One region of the Pseudoalteromonas sp. bablab_jr011 genome, then DNA from elsewhere that is predicted to be linked to it. Evidence: predicted binding sites of a transcription regulator. Region 1 holds the regulator's gene; each other region holds the start of a gene.

Region 1 (2,206 bases):
GCTGCAGTCCTGGTTAGTAAGTGAACTAAGTTTCATAATTTAGTGTCGAGCTAATTTCTCTTTGTGTTTAATTACTTGACGATCAAGTTTATCGATTAACGAGTCGATGGCTGCATACATATCTTGGTGTTCAGTAGAGGCAAATAACTCGCCTCCGTTTACATGTAAAGTTGCTTCTGCTTTTTGGCTTAGTTTTTCTACATCTAGAATGACATGAACATTATTAATGTGGTCAAAATGCCTTTCTAGTTTCGCAAACTTGGTGTTTACATAGTCTCTTAATGAATCTGTGATTTCTACATGACGACCAGTTAAATTTAGTTGCATAAGCATTTTCCTTCTATGTAAAACGTCTAAATCAGACTCTTACGCTGATTCGACGGAGGTATTGCTAGAGACTCTCGATATTTTGCTATTGTCCGTCTAGCTACTTTAATTCCTTGCTCAGCCAATATATCTGCAATTTTGCTATCACTCAATGGTTTAGCTGTGTTTTCTGCGGCGATTAGCTTTTTGATTAAAGCGCGAATTGCCGTAGATGAACACTCACCCCCATTTTCAGTGCTTACATGGCTGGAGAAGAAATATTTCAACTCAAAAATTCCCCGCGGGGTATGCATGTATTTTTGTGTTGTTACTCGCGAAATTGTTGATTCATGCATTTCGACCATTTCTGCGACATCATTTAATACCATGGGTTTCATGGCCTCAGGACCATGTTCAAAGAAAGCCTGTTGTTGTTGAACAATACAGTTAGTCACTTTTAATAACGTGTCATTACGGCTTTCTAAGCTTTTAATAAACCATTTTGCTTCTTGTAAATGAGAGCGAATAAATTGGCTATCACTGCTTGATTTTACAGAACGTGACATCGCCGCATAGTGGCTATTCACTCTGATTTTCGGCATGCAGTCTGGGTTTAGTTCAACTACCCAACGGCCTTTTATTTTTTTTACGGATACATCGGGTATCACGTATTCAGACTCTTCTCTAACAATTGTATCCGCAGGCTTTGGATTTAAGCTGTGGATCAATGTCATGACTTCTTTCAGCTCACTTTCTTTAAGCTTAGTCTTTTTCATCAAAGTGCGATAGTCACGACTCGCTAATAATTCAATATGTTCTGATAACACCATTTTAGTTTCAGCTAAATAGGGGGTGTCAGCATCGAATTGGCGTAATTGAATACACAAACATTCTTGTAAACTACGGGCGCCAATACCGACAGGATCGAATAATTGGATTCTTTTTAAGACAGCTTCGACTTCATCAAGTTCGATTTCTTCTTCATCGTTATTTTGATTGAAGCTTTCAACAATGTCTTCGCAGCTTACGGTTAAAATACCCGAATCATCAATTGCCTCAACAATCGCAACGGCAATCGCTTCGTCTGTTGGGCTGAATGGAGTTAGTTGTAACTGCCACATTAGGTATTCGTGGAGAGTTTCGGTTGATGCGCCTTGGTAAATTGATTCATCTTCAGGCATTGGACCTGAGGAACTTGATGGGGCAGCACTCATGTACTCATCCCACGTAACATCCATTGCTAAGTCGTCACTTACGGTGTCTTTGTTGAGGGCATCACTGCTTTCTTGCTCGTACTCGCTCGCAGCTTCGTCAGCCGACGCGCTTAGTTGGGTATCGTCAGATTCGGCTTTTTGCTCGTTCTTGCCAATACTCTCTTCTGCATAATCTGCTTCTTCAACTTCAAGCAAAGGGTTAGAGTCTAACGCTTCTTGAATTTCTTGCTGGAGATCCAATGTACTGAGCTGCAACAAACGGATAGCCTGTTGCAGTTGTGGAGTCATTGTAAGTTGCTGGCCCATGCGCAGCTGTAATGATTGCCTCATGTATCCCTAACAATCCTTTTTAGTCTTATCAAACAATAGCACGATGCCGTTAACTATTTATTTGATTTATTGTCATTGTTATAAGTCTAGCAGATGCTCTAGTCGGTGGCGTATTTAAAGCCTGAATTGCTCGCCTAGATACACATCGCGTACAGTTTGGTCGGCTAACACATGTTCAGGTGTACCTGATGCAATTAGCTCCCCATGAGAAACAATGTAGGCTTTTTCACAAACATCAAGGGTTTCTCTCACATTGTGGTCAGTAATTAATACACCAATACCACGATTTTTTAAGTGCTCAATAATTTTCTTTATATCTAACACTGAAATAGGATCAACACCAGCAAAAGGCTCAT
Region 2 (2,206 bases), on a different contig from region 1:
AGTTGTGATAAGTTATTGCCAAGCCCAATTATATGACCATGTGCATCAATAAGCCCGGGCAGCAGTGTTGCCTTTTTACCATCGATCGTTGTCGCATCAGGAAAACTAGCCTTAAGGGAATCATCGCCTGTTTTGACAACTTTTCCATCTTTAAAGACTAAGGTTGAAAATTGCTGTGTCTGACCTTGATAGGTTGGTGTGTAACCATTTACGTTATAAATAACGGTGGTGTTAGCGAAGCAAGATATCGATGCAGTTGCGAGTAAGCTGATAATGAGTTTCATACTATTCTTATTTTTATTGATTTATAAAAACAGTATCAGAGTTGCTGTAAACTGCAAATAATTAGGTAATTAAAACGTGCAAAGGGTGACTCGCACCCTCAGCATTATTTGCTAGCATATTCATTAAATTCAGCAAACGATAACTTATTGTCTTTATCGCTGTCGTAACTTTTAAAACGAGACCACAGAGCGGGGTCTCGTGCAGATTCAGAACGGCTTAAGAAGCCATCTTCATTACGATCGAGTTGTTTAAATTTTTCTCCAATACTTTCTGTTGCAAAAACCATACTGCTATATAAACCACAGATTATAAGACTGGCGAAAGTGTATTTTGACATTGCTTTAACTCTTGTTTGTTAAGTAGTGCTTAAATTCAAGGAGTGATATTTGCTGATCGTTGTCTGTATCCCATTTAGCCATGTGCTTTTGCAAGTGTGGCTGAGATGCAAGCTCTTCAACACTTAAATAACCATTTTTATCTTTGTCTAAATGATCAAATCGCTGCTTAACATCTAATGCTAAGGTATTGAAGCTTATAGTAATTAAAGTGAATGAAGCAAGTGTCGCAATTTTCATAATAAAACTCCTCAGAAAGTAAAATCCTTTTTGGGAAAAGTGCTTGCCATAATTTAAATCCCAAAATTTAAATCCGTTTACACGCTCCCTCTGGGATTATGGCAAGCACTTTAAGAGGTTAAGGTTTGAATTTTTCAAACTCTTGTTCAGATAATCGCTGATCATTATTTGTATCAAGATCAGTAAATTGCTTAATTAGCTCAGGGTGTTCATTAGCTTCAGAAAGTGAAATTGCATTGTCTGCATTGCTATCAAACTTAGTAAAACGAACATCCATTTGAGATGCCAAAACGGTCGCACTGATAGCCAAAAATATCAGCGAAAAGGCAGCGATAAGTTGTTTCATAACAATCTCCTATAGAATAAACGACTGAAACTCTGGAAATGAAATTTGGCCATCCTCATTACTATCAATTTGAGAAAAATTGCCATGTAACAGTGCGTCCTCAGATGCTTCAGACTCACTTAGCGCGCCATTACTGTCTTTATCAAGTTCATTAAACGTCTCGTTGAGATCAAGCGCGTATGAGCTTATTGATACTAAGCTGGCAAGCATGATTGAAATACAGGCCATCGTTTTCATTTTGTTTCCTAAAATCTATAACTTATTACGGTATTAACAAAAACAATGCCAACTTTAAAATGTGTTTAATATCAATGGTTTAATTTTTTTCTGAGTGGTTTGCTCAGCAATACTTACAAAGAGTTGTGTCTTTTTTGCAACGTTTTTTGGGTTCTAAAGGATTATTCATTTTAAAACAGAGAGTTATATTGTTGCTGATTAGCAACAAAAAAGCATTTGTTGGTTAAAAAGTGCTGTTATATAGGCTGGATTCAGCGAGTGTCTAAGTTATTTATCTAATAATCATCTTCTGTCACGTTGAAAAGGATCAGTATGCAAGGTCTCGTTGCGAATAAATTTAAACATGCGCTCGATTGGCGGCCCAGTTTAATTGGCCAGTTTGTCTTTAGCACTTTGTTGTCTTTGCTGCCTTTATCGTTGGTTGTGATCGTGTTTTTAAACGCACTGAATAAACAATTGGCTGTGACACAAAAAATTGTCAGCGATAATTATTTAGTTACAAAGGCGTTTAATAGTTTAAAACAAGATTTAAATAGCCTAGAAAGAGCAACAAGACAAAATTGGGTTTTAAAAAGTGAATCACTCGATACCTTAATTGAAAATAAGTGGCAGTCATCGCTGCAAAGTATTGATGAGCTTATTTTTCTTAGTCCATCGACAGAGTATGTGGCGCAGTGGCAGCAATTGGCAGAAGTACTCAACTTTGCCCAGCAACACTTAGTTGCAGAGCAAAAACAAGATGGTGAATTATTTGCCCCAGCAA
Region 3 (2,206 bases), on a different contig from region 1:
GGTGCCGATGATTTTATTGCAAAATTTAACCCAGACGAATTAGCGACTGCCGTTAAAAAGTGGGTTCATTGTGATTAATTATTTATAGGTGGTATTACTTTGGAAAATAAGCACTTACAACAAAGCGAATACGATCAGTTCCGCTCTTTTTTAGAGCAACAATGTGGCATTGTACTAGGCGATAACAAACTTTATTTAGTGAAAAGTCGCTTGGCGCCATTGATGGCGCGTTTTAATGTTGAGTCATTGTCACAGTTGGTAAGTAAAACCTTGAGTCCTCACGAGAGGCAGCTTCGTGCCGCAGTGGTTGATGCAATGACAACAAACGAAACTTTGTGGTTTCGTGATCAATACCCATTTGAATTGCTTAAAACTAAACTTTTCCCTGAATTCAAAGAATTGCGTCGTCCAATTAAAATTTGGTCAGCGGCAAGTTCATCAGGTCAAGAACCGTATTCTATTGCCATGTCGGTTGCTGAGTTTCAATCTAAGCAACCTGGCGTTTTAAAAATGGGCGCACAAATTATCGGCACAGATATTTCTAATACTATGCTTGATATGTGTAAAAACGCAGAATATGACTCACTGGCTTTGGCACGTGGTCTGTCTGTTGAAAGACGTCAAAAGTTTTTTAAAGACAGTGGTAATGGTATGGCTCAAGTAGTTGATCCAATAAAGAAAATGGTCAGTTTTAGGCATTTAAACTTATTGGATTCGTATGCCTTGATGGGTAAATTTGATATTATTTTTTGCCGTAATGTATTGATCTACTTTGCACCTGAAGTAAAAGCAAAAATTATCGCGCAATTTGCGCAAGCACTTAATCCAAAAGGCTACCTGTTTTTAGGCGCTTCAGAGTCAATGGCTGGCCTTAGTGACAGTTTTGATATGGTGCGATGTAATCCGGGTATCATCTACCAGAAAAAGTAATCTTTCCTTAGCAACCTAGTTCTTAGGTTGCTAATTTCATTATATATCAACACCTTAATTATTAAATAATCATGCTTAATTTTTGGCTTACCTTTTGCATTAGCTAAGGAGAGTCAAATTTTTGGAGATGGTTATGGCTATCAGTTTTGATAAAGCATTCGGTGTGCATCCTCATGCCATGTTGATCCGTTCACAACGCGCTGAGTTATTAGCGACAAATATCGCTAATGCTGATACGCCGGGCTATAAAGCGAAAGATGTCGATTTTGCATCCGCATTAAAAGCGGCAAAAAGCAACCAGCACGGCGGCAATAGCATGGTAAGAACGGATGAGAAACACCTTGCCGGTGGCAGTCGATTTGTTGGTAATTCAGAAATGTTTCGTACGCCAAATCAAGCAGATACAGGTGATGGTAACTCTGTTGATATACAAGTGGAACGAAACTTGTATGTACAAAACTCATTAGAGTATCAGGCAAGCCTGCAATTTATGAGTAGTAAAATTAAAGGCCTTAAAAAAGCCCTCGGTAGTCAAGGAGCTTAATCATGAGTTTATATAATGTTTTTGATATTTCGGGCACGGGTATGAGCGCACAAAATGTTCGCTTAAATACCACAGCAAGTAATATTTCGAATGCAAATACAATTAGCTCAAGCCAAGACCAGACATACCGAGCGCGCCATCCTGTGTTTGCTGCTGAACTTACAAAAGCGTCAGCATCGCAAAGTAATCCGCAGGGCTCTTCTGTTGGCGTTAAAGTATTAGGCATTGTAGAGAGCGATAAGCCGCTACAAATAGAATACAACCCGAATCACCCCAGCGCGGATGAAAATGGGTATATCTATAAACCAAATGTCAACGTTGTAGAAGAAATGGCTAATATGATTTCTGCCTCTCGCTCTTACCAAACAAATGTGCAAGTTGCTGATGCAGCTAAGCAAATGTTAAGTAAAACACTGTTGTTAGGACAACGGTAATCGAGGATAAGTTATGAGTAACGACATCAGCTCTGCATCATCATCCTATATGGATAGCTTGCGTTGGAATGAGACAAACACGCCAACAGCAAAAGAAGACAGTAATACACTGTCTCAAGAAGATTTCTTTTCGTTGTTAACGCAGCAGTTGTCGTTTCAAGATCCGAGCAATCCTGCTGATAACGATCAAATGATTGCGCAAATGACGAACTTTACCATGGCAGAAGGTATTTCAAATTTAAACACAAAATTTGAGTCACTCACTGCATCCATGACATCAAATTCGGCATTACAAGCG
Region 4 (2,206 bases), on a different contig from region 1:
AATGCTAAGTATGGGTTTGCTGTTGGATCAGGGAAGCGTACTTCGATACGACGTCCTTTTGCAGATGGTACTACAGGGATACGGATTGAAGCAGAGCGGTTACGTGCAGAGTATGCAAGCATTACTGGCGCTTCGAAACCTGGTACAAGACGTTTGTACGAGTTAGTTGACGCGTTAGCGAATGCGTTGATTGCTTTAGCGTGCTTGATGATACCACCGATGTAGTAAAGCGCTTCTTCAGAAAGACCTGCGTATTTGTCACCAGCGAAGATGTTCACGCCATCTTTACCTAAAGATTGGTGACAGTGCATACCAGAACCGTTATCACCTACAAGAGGCTTAGGCATGAATGTCGCTGTTTTACCATAAAGGTGAGCCATGTTATGGATAACATATTTCATCTCTTGGATTTCGTCAGCTTTTAATACCATTGTATTGAAGCGTGTTGCGATTTCGTTTTGACCCGCAGTTGCTACTTCGTGGTGGTGTGCTTCAACAACTTGGCCTAGCTCTTCAAGAACTAAACACGTTGCTGAACGCCAGTCGTGAGATGAGTCGATTGGTGAACATGGGAAGTAACCACCTTTAACACCTGGACGATGACCTTTATTGCCACCTTCGTAATCTTTATCTGAGTTCCAAGCCGCTTCGATGTCGTCGATTTTATACATAGAACCAGACATGTCTGATTTGTATTTAACGTCATCAAATAGGAAGAACTCTGGCTCTGGGCCAAATAATACTGTGTCTGCGATACCAGTTGAACGCATGTACTCTTCTGCACGTTTAGCAACAGAGCGAGGGTCACGCTCGTAACCTTGAAGTGTTGAAGGCTCAACAACGTCACAACGTACGATTAAAGTTGCTTCTTCAGAAAATGGGTCCATTTTTGCAGACTCAGGAACAGGCATTAATACCATGTCTGATTCGTTGATACCTTTCCAACCAGCAATTGAAGAACCGTCAAACATTTTGCCGTCTTCAAAGAAGTCTTCATCAACTTGATGATGAGGAATAGAAACATGCTGTTCTTTACCTTTGGTATCAGTAAAGCGTAAATCAATGAACTTAACGTCATTTTCTTTGATAAAATCTAAAACCGATTGTGACATGTGTCCTCCAATTGTTGGGTTTTATTTTTGCTGCATTATTGCTTTTGTTCTATGTAAGCTGGTTTCATGCCAAATTTTTAACGCCTTGTTTAGGCTTATAAAAATAAAATAAAGCGCATTTTGTTAATTATTTTTGCACTGTTTTGGTGCGTAAAATGTTCATTGTGGTGCGTTATGCTTACCGGTTGTATTTGCACAACGATTAGCCACCCTAGATAGCATAAACGAAATGTACTTTAGTGCCAAAATATTGCTAAAAAGGTGATTTTTTACCAGTTTTGATGTTCGATTAAAGATAAAATTAATAAAATTGTCATTTATAAAACAGATACTTATAAAAAGCCTGAAGAAAGTTTATAAAATTGTATTGGATAAACTTTCATCCATGCCATTATTAAGGGATAATATGCGCCCTTTTAAATCCTATGCTTAGACATCTGTTGAAAATGCAGGTGAGTGCGTAGATCTTGCAGGATCAATGAGATTCAATTTCTCTGAGAAAAAATATGAGCATCGAAAAGTTAAGAAATATAGCGATTATCGCCCACGTTGACCACGGTAAAACAACTTTGGTTGATAAACTGCTTGAGCAATCAGGCACATTAGAAACACGCGGCGGTAATGAAGAGCGCGTGATGGACTCAAACGACATTGAGAAAGAACGTGGTATTACCATTTTGGCTAAAAACACAGCCATCTCTTGGAATGATTACCACATCAATATCGTAGACACCCCAGGACACGCCGACTTCGGTGGTGAAGTTGAACGCGTACTTTCGATGGCTGACTCAGTATTGTTACTTGTTGATGCTCAAGAAGGTCCAATGCCACAAACGCGCTTCGTAACGCAAAAAGCGTTCGCGCAAGGTTTGAAGCCAATCGTTGTTATCAATAAAATTGATAAGCCGGGTGCACGCCCTGATTGGGTTATGGATCAAATCTTTGATTTATTCGATAACCTTGGTGCAACTGACGAACAGTTAGACTTTAAAGTTATCTACGCATCAGCTATCAACGGCTGGGCAACATTAGATTTAGACGAACCATCTGACAACATGGAACCTATGTTCAAGATGATCGTTGACGAAGTATCA

What was found. Region 1 encodes sigma-54, which starts transcription at its own class of promoters, with help from an activator protein. Its sites were predicted from a motif close to GTTGGCACGNNNNTNGNNT; they were not measured.
Region 2: JIG41_RS19540 (EF-hand domain-containing protein) is a predicted target of sigma-54. The motif match lies at 1,478-1,496, and genes of this name have one in related genera.
Region 3: flgB (flagellar basal body rod protein FlgB) is a predicted target of sigma-54. The motif match lies at 1,012-1,030, and genes of this name have one in related genera.
Region 4: glnA (glutamate--ammonia ligase) is a predicted target of sigma-54. The motif match lies at 1,168-1,186, and genes of this name have one in related genera.

The regions. Positions count from the first base shown of each region.
Region 1 is NZ_JACDWU010000326.1:14,803-17,008, reverse strand. It holds gene ptsN (PTS IIA-like nitrogen regulatory protein PtsN) at 1-36, opposite strand, end outside; gene hpf (ribosome hibernation promoting factor) at 40-327, opposite strand; gene JIG41_RS21735 (RNA polymerase factor sigma-54) at 354-1,850, opposite strand; gene lptB (LPS export ABC transporter ATP-binding protein) at 1,965-2,206, opposite strand, start outside.
Region 2 is NZ_JACDWU010000304.1:1,263-3,468, reverse strand. It holds gene JIG41_RS19560 (amidohydrolase) at 1-284, opposite strand, end outside; gene JIG41_RS19555 (EF-hand domain-containing protein) at 389-622, opposite strand; gene JIG41_RS19550 (EF-hand domain-containing protein) at 627-860, opposite strand; gene JIG41_RS19545 (hypothetical protein) at 979-1,206, opposite strand; gene JIG41_RS19540 (EF-hand domain-containing protein) at 1,216-1,443, opposite strand; gene JIG41_RS19535 (HAMP domain-containing sensor histidine kinase) at 1,756-2,206, shown strand, end outside.
Region 3 is NZ_JACDWU010000282.1:10,554-12,759, reverse strand. It holds gene JIG41_RS16170 (chemotaxis protein) at 1-78, shown strand, start outside; gene JIG41_RS16165 (protein-glutamate O-methyltransferase CheR) at 100-930, shown strand; gene flgB (flagellar basal body rod protein FlgB) at 1,064-1,474, shown strand; gene flgC (flagellar basal body rod protein FlgC) at 1,477-1,908, shown strand; gene JIG41_RS16150 (flagellar hook assembly protein FlgD) at 1,922-2,206, shown strand, end outside.
Region 4 is NZ_JACDWU010000324.1:4,446-6,651, forward strand. It holds gene glnA (glutamate--ammonia ligase) at 1-1,112, opposite strand, end outside; gene typA (translational GTPase TypA) at 1,619-2,206, shown strand, end outside.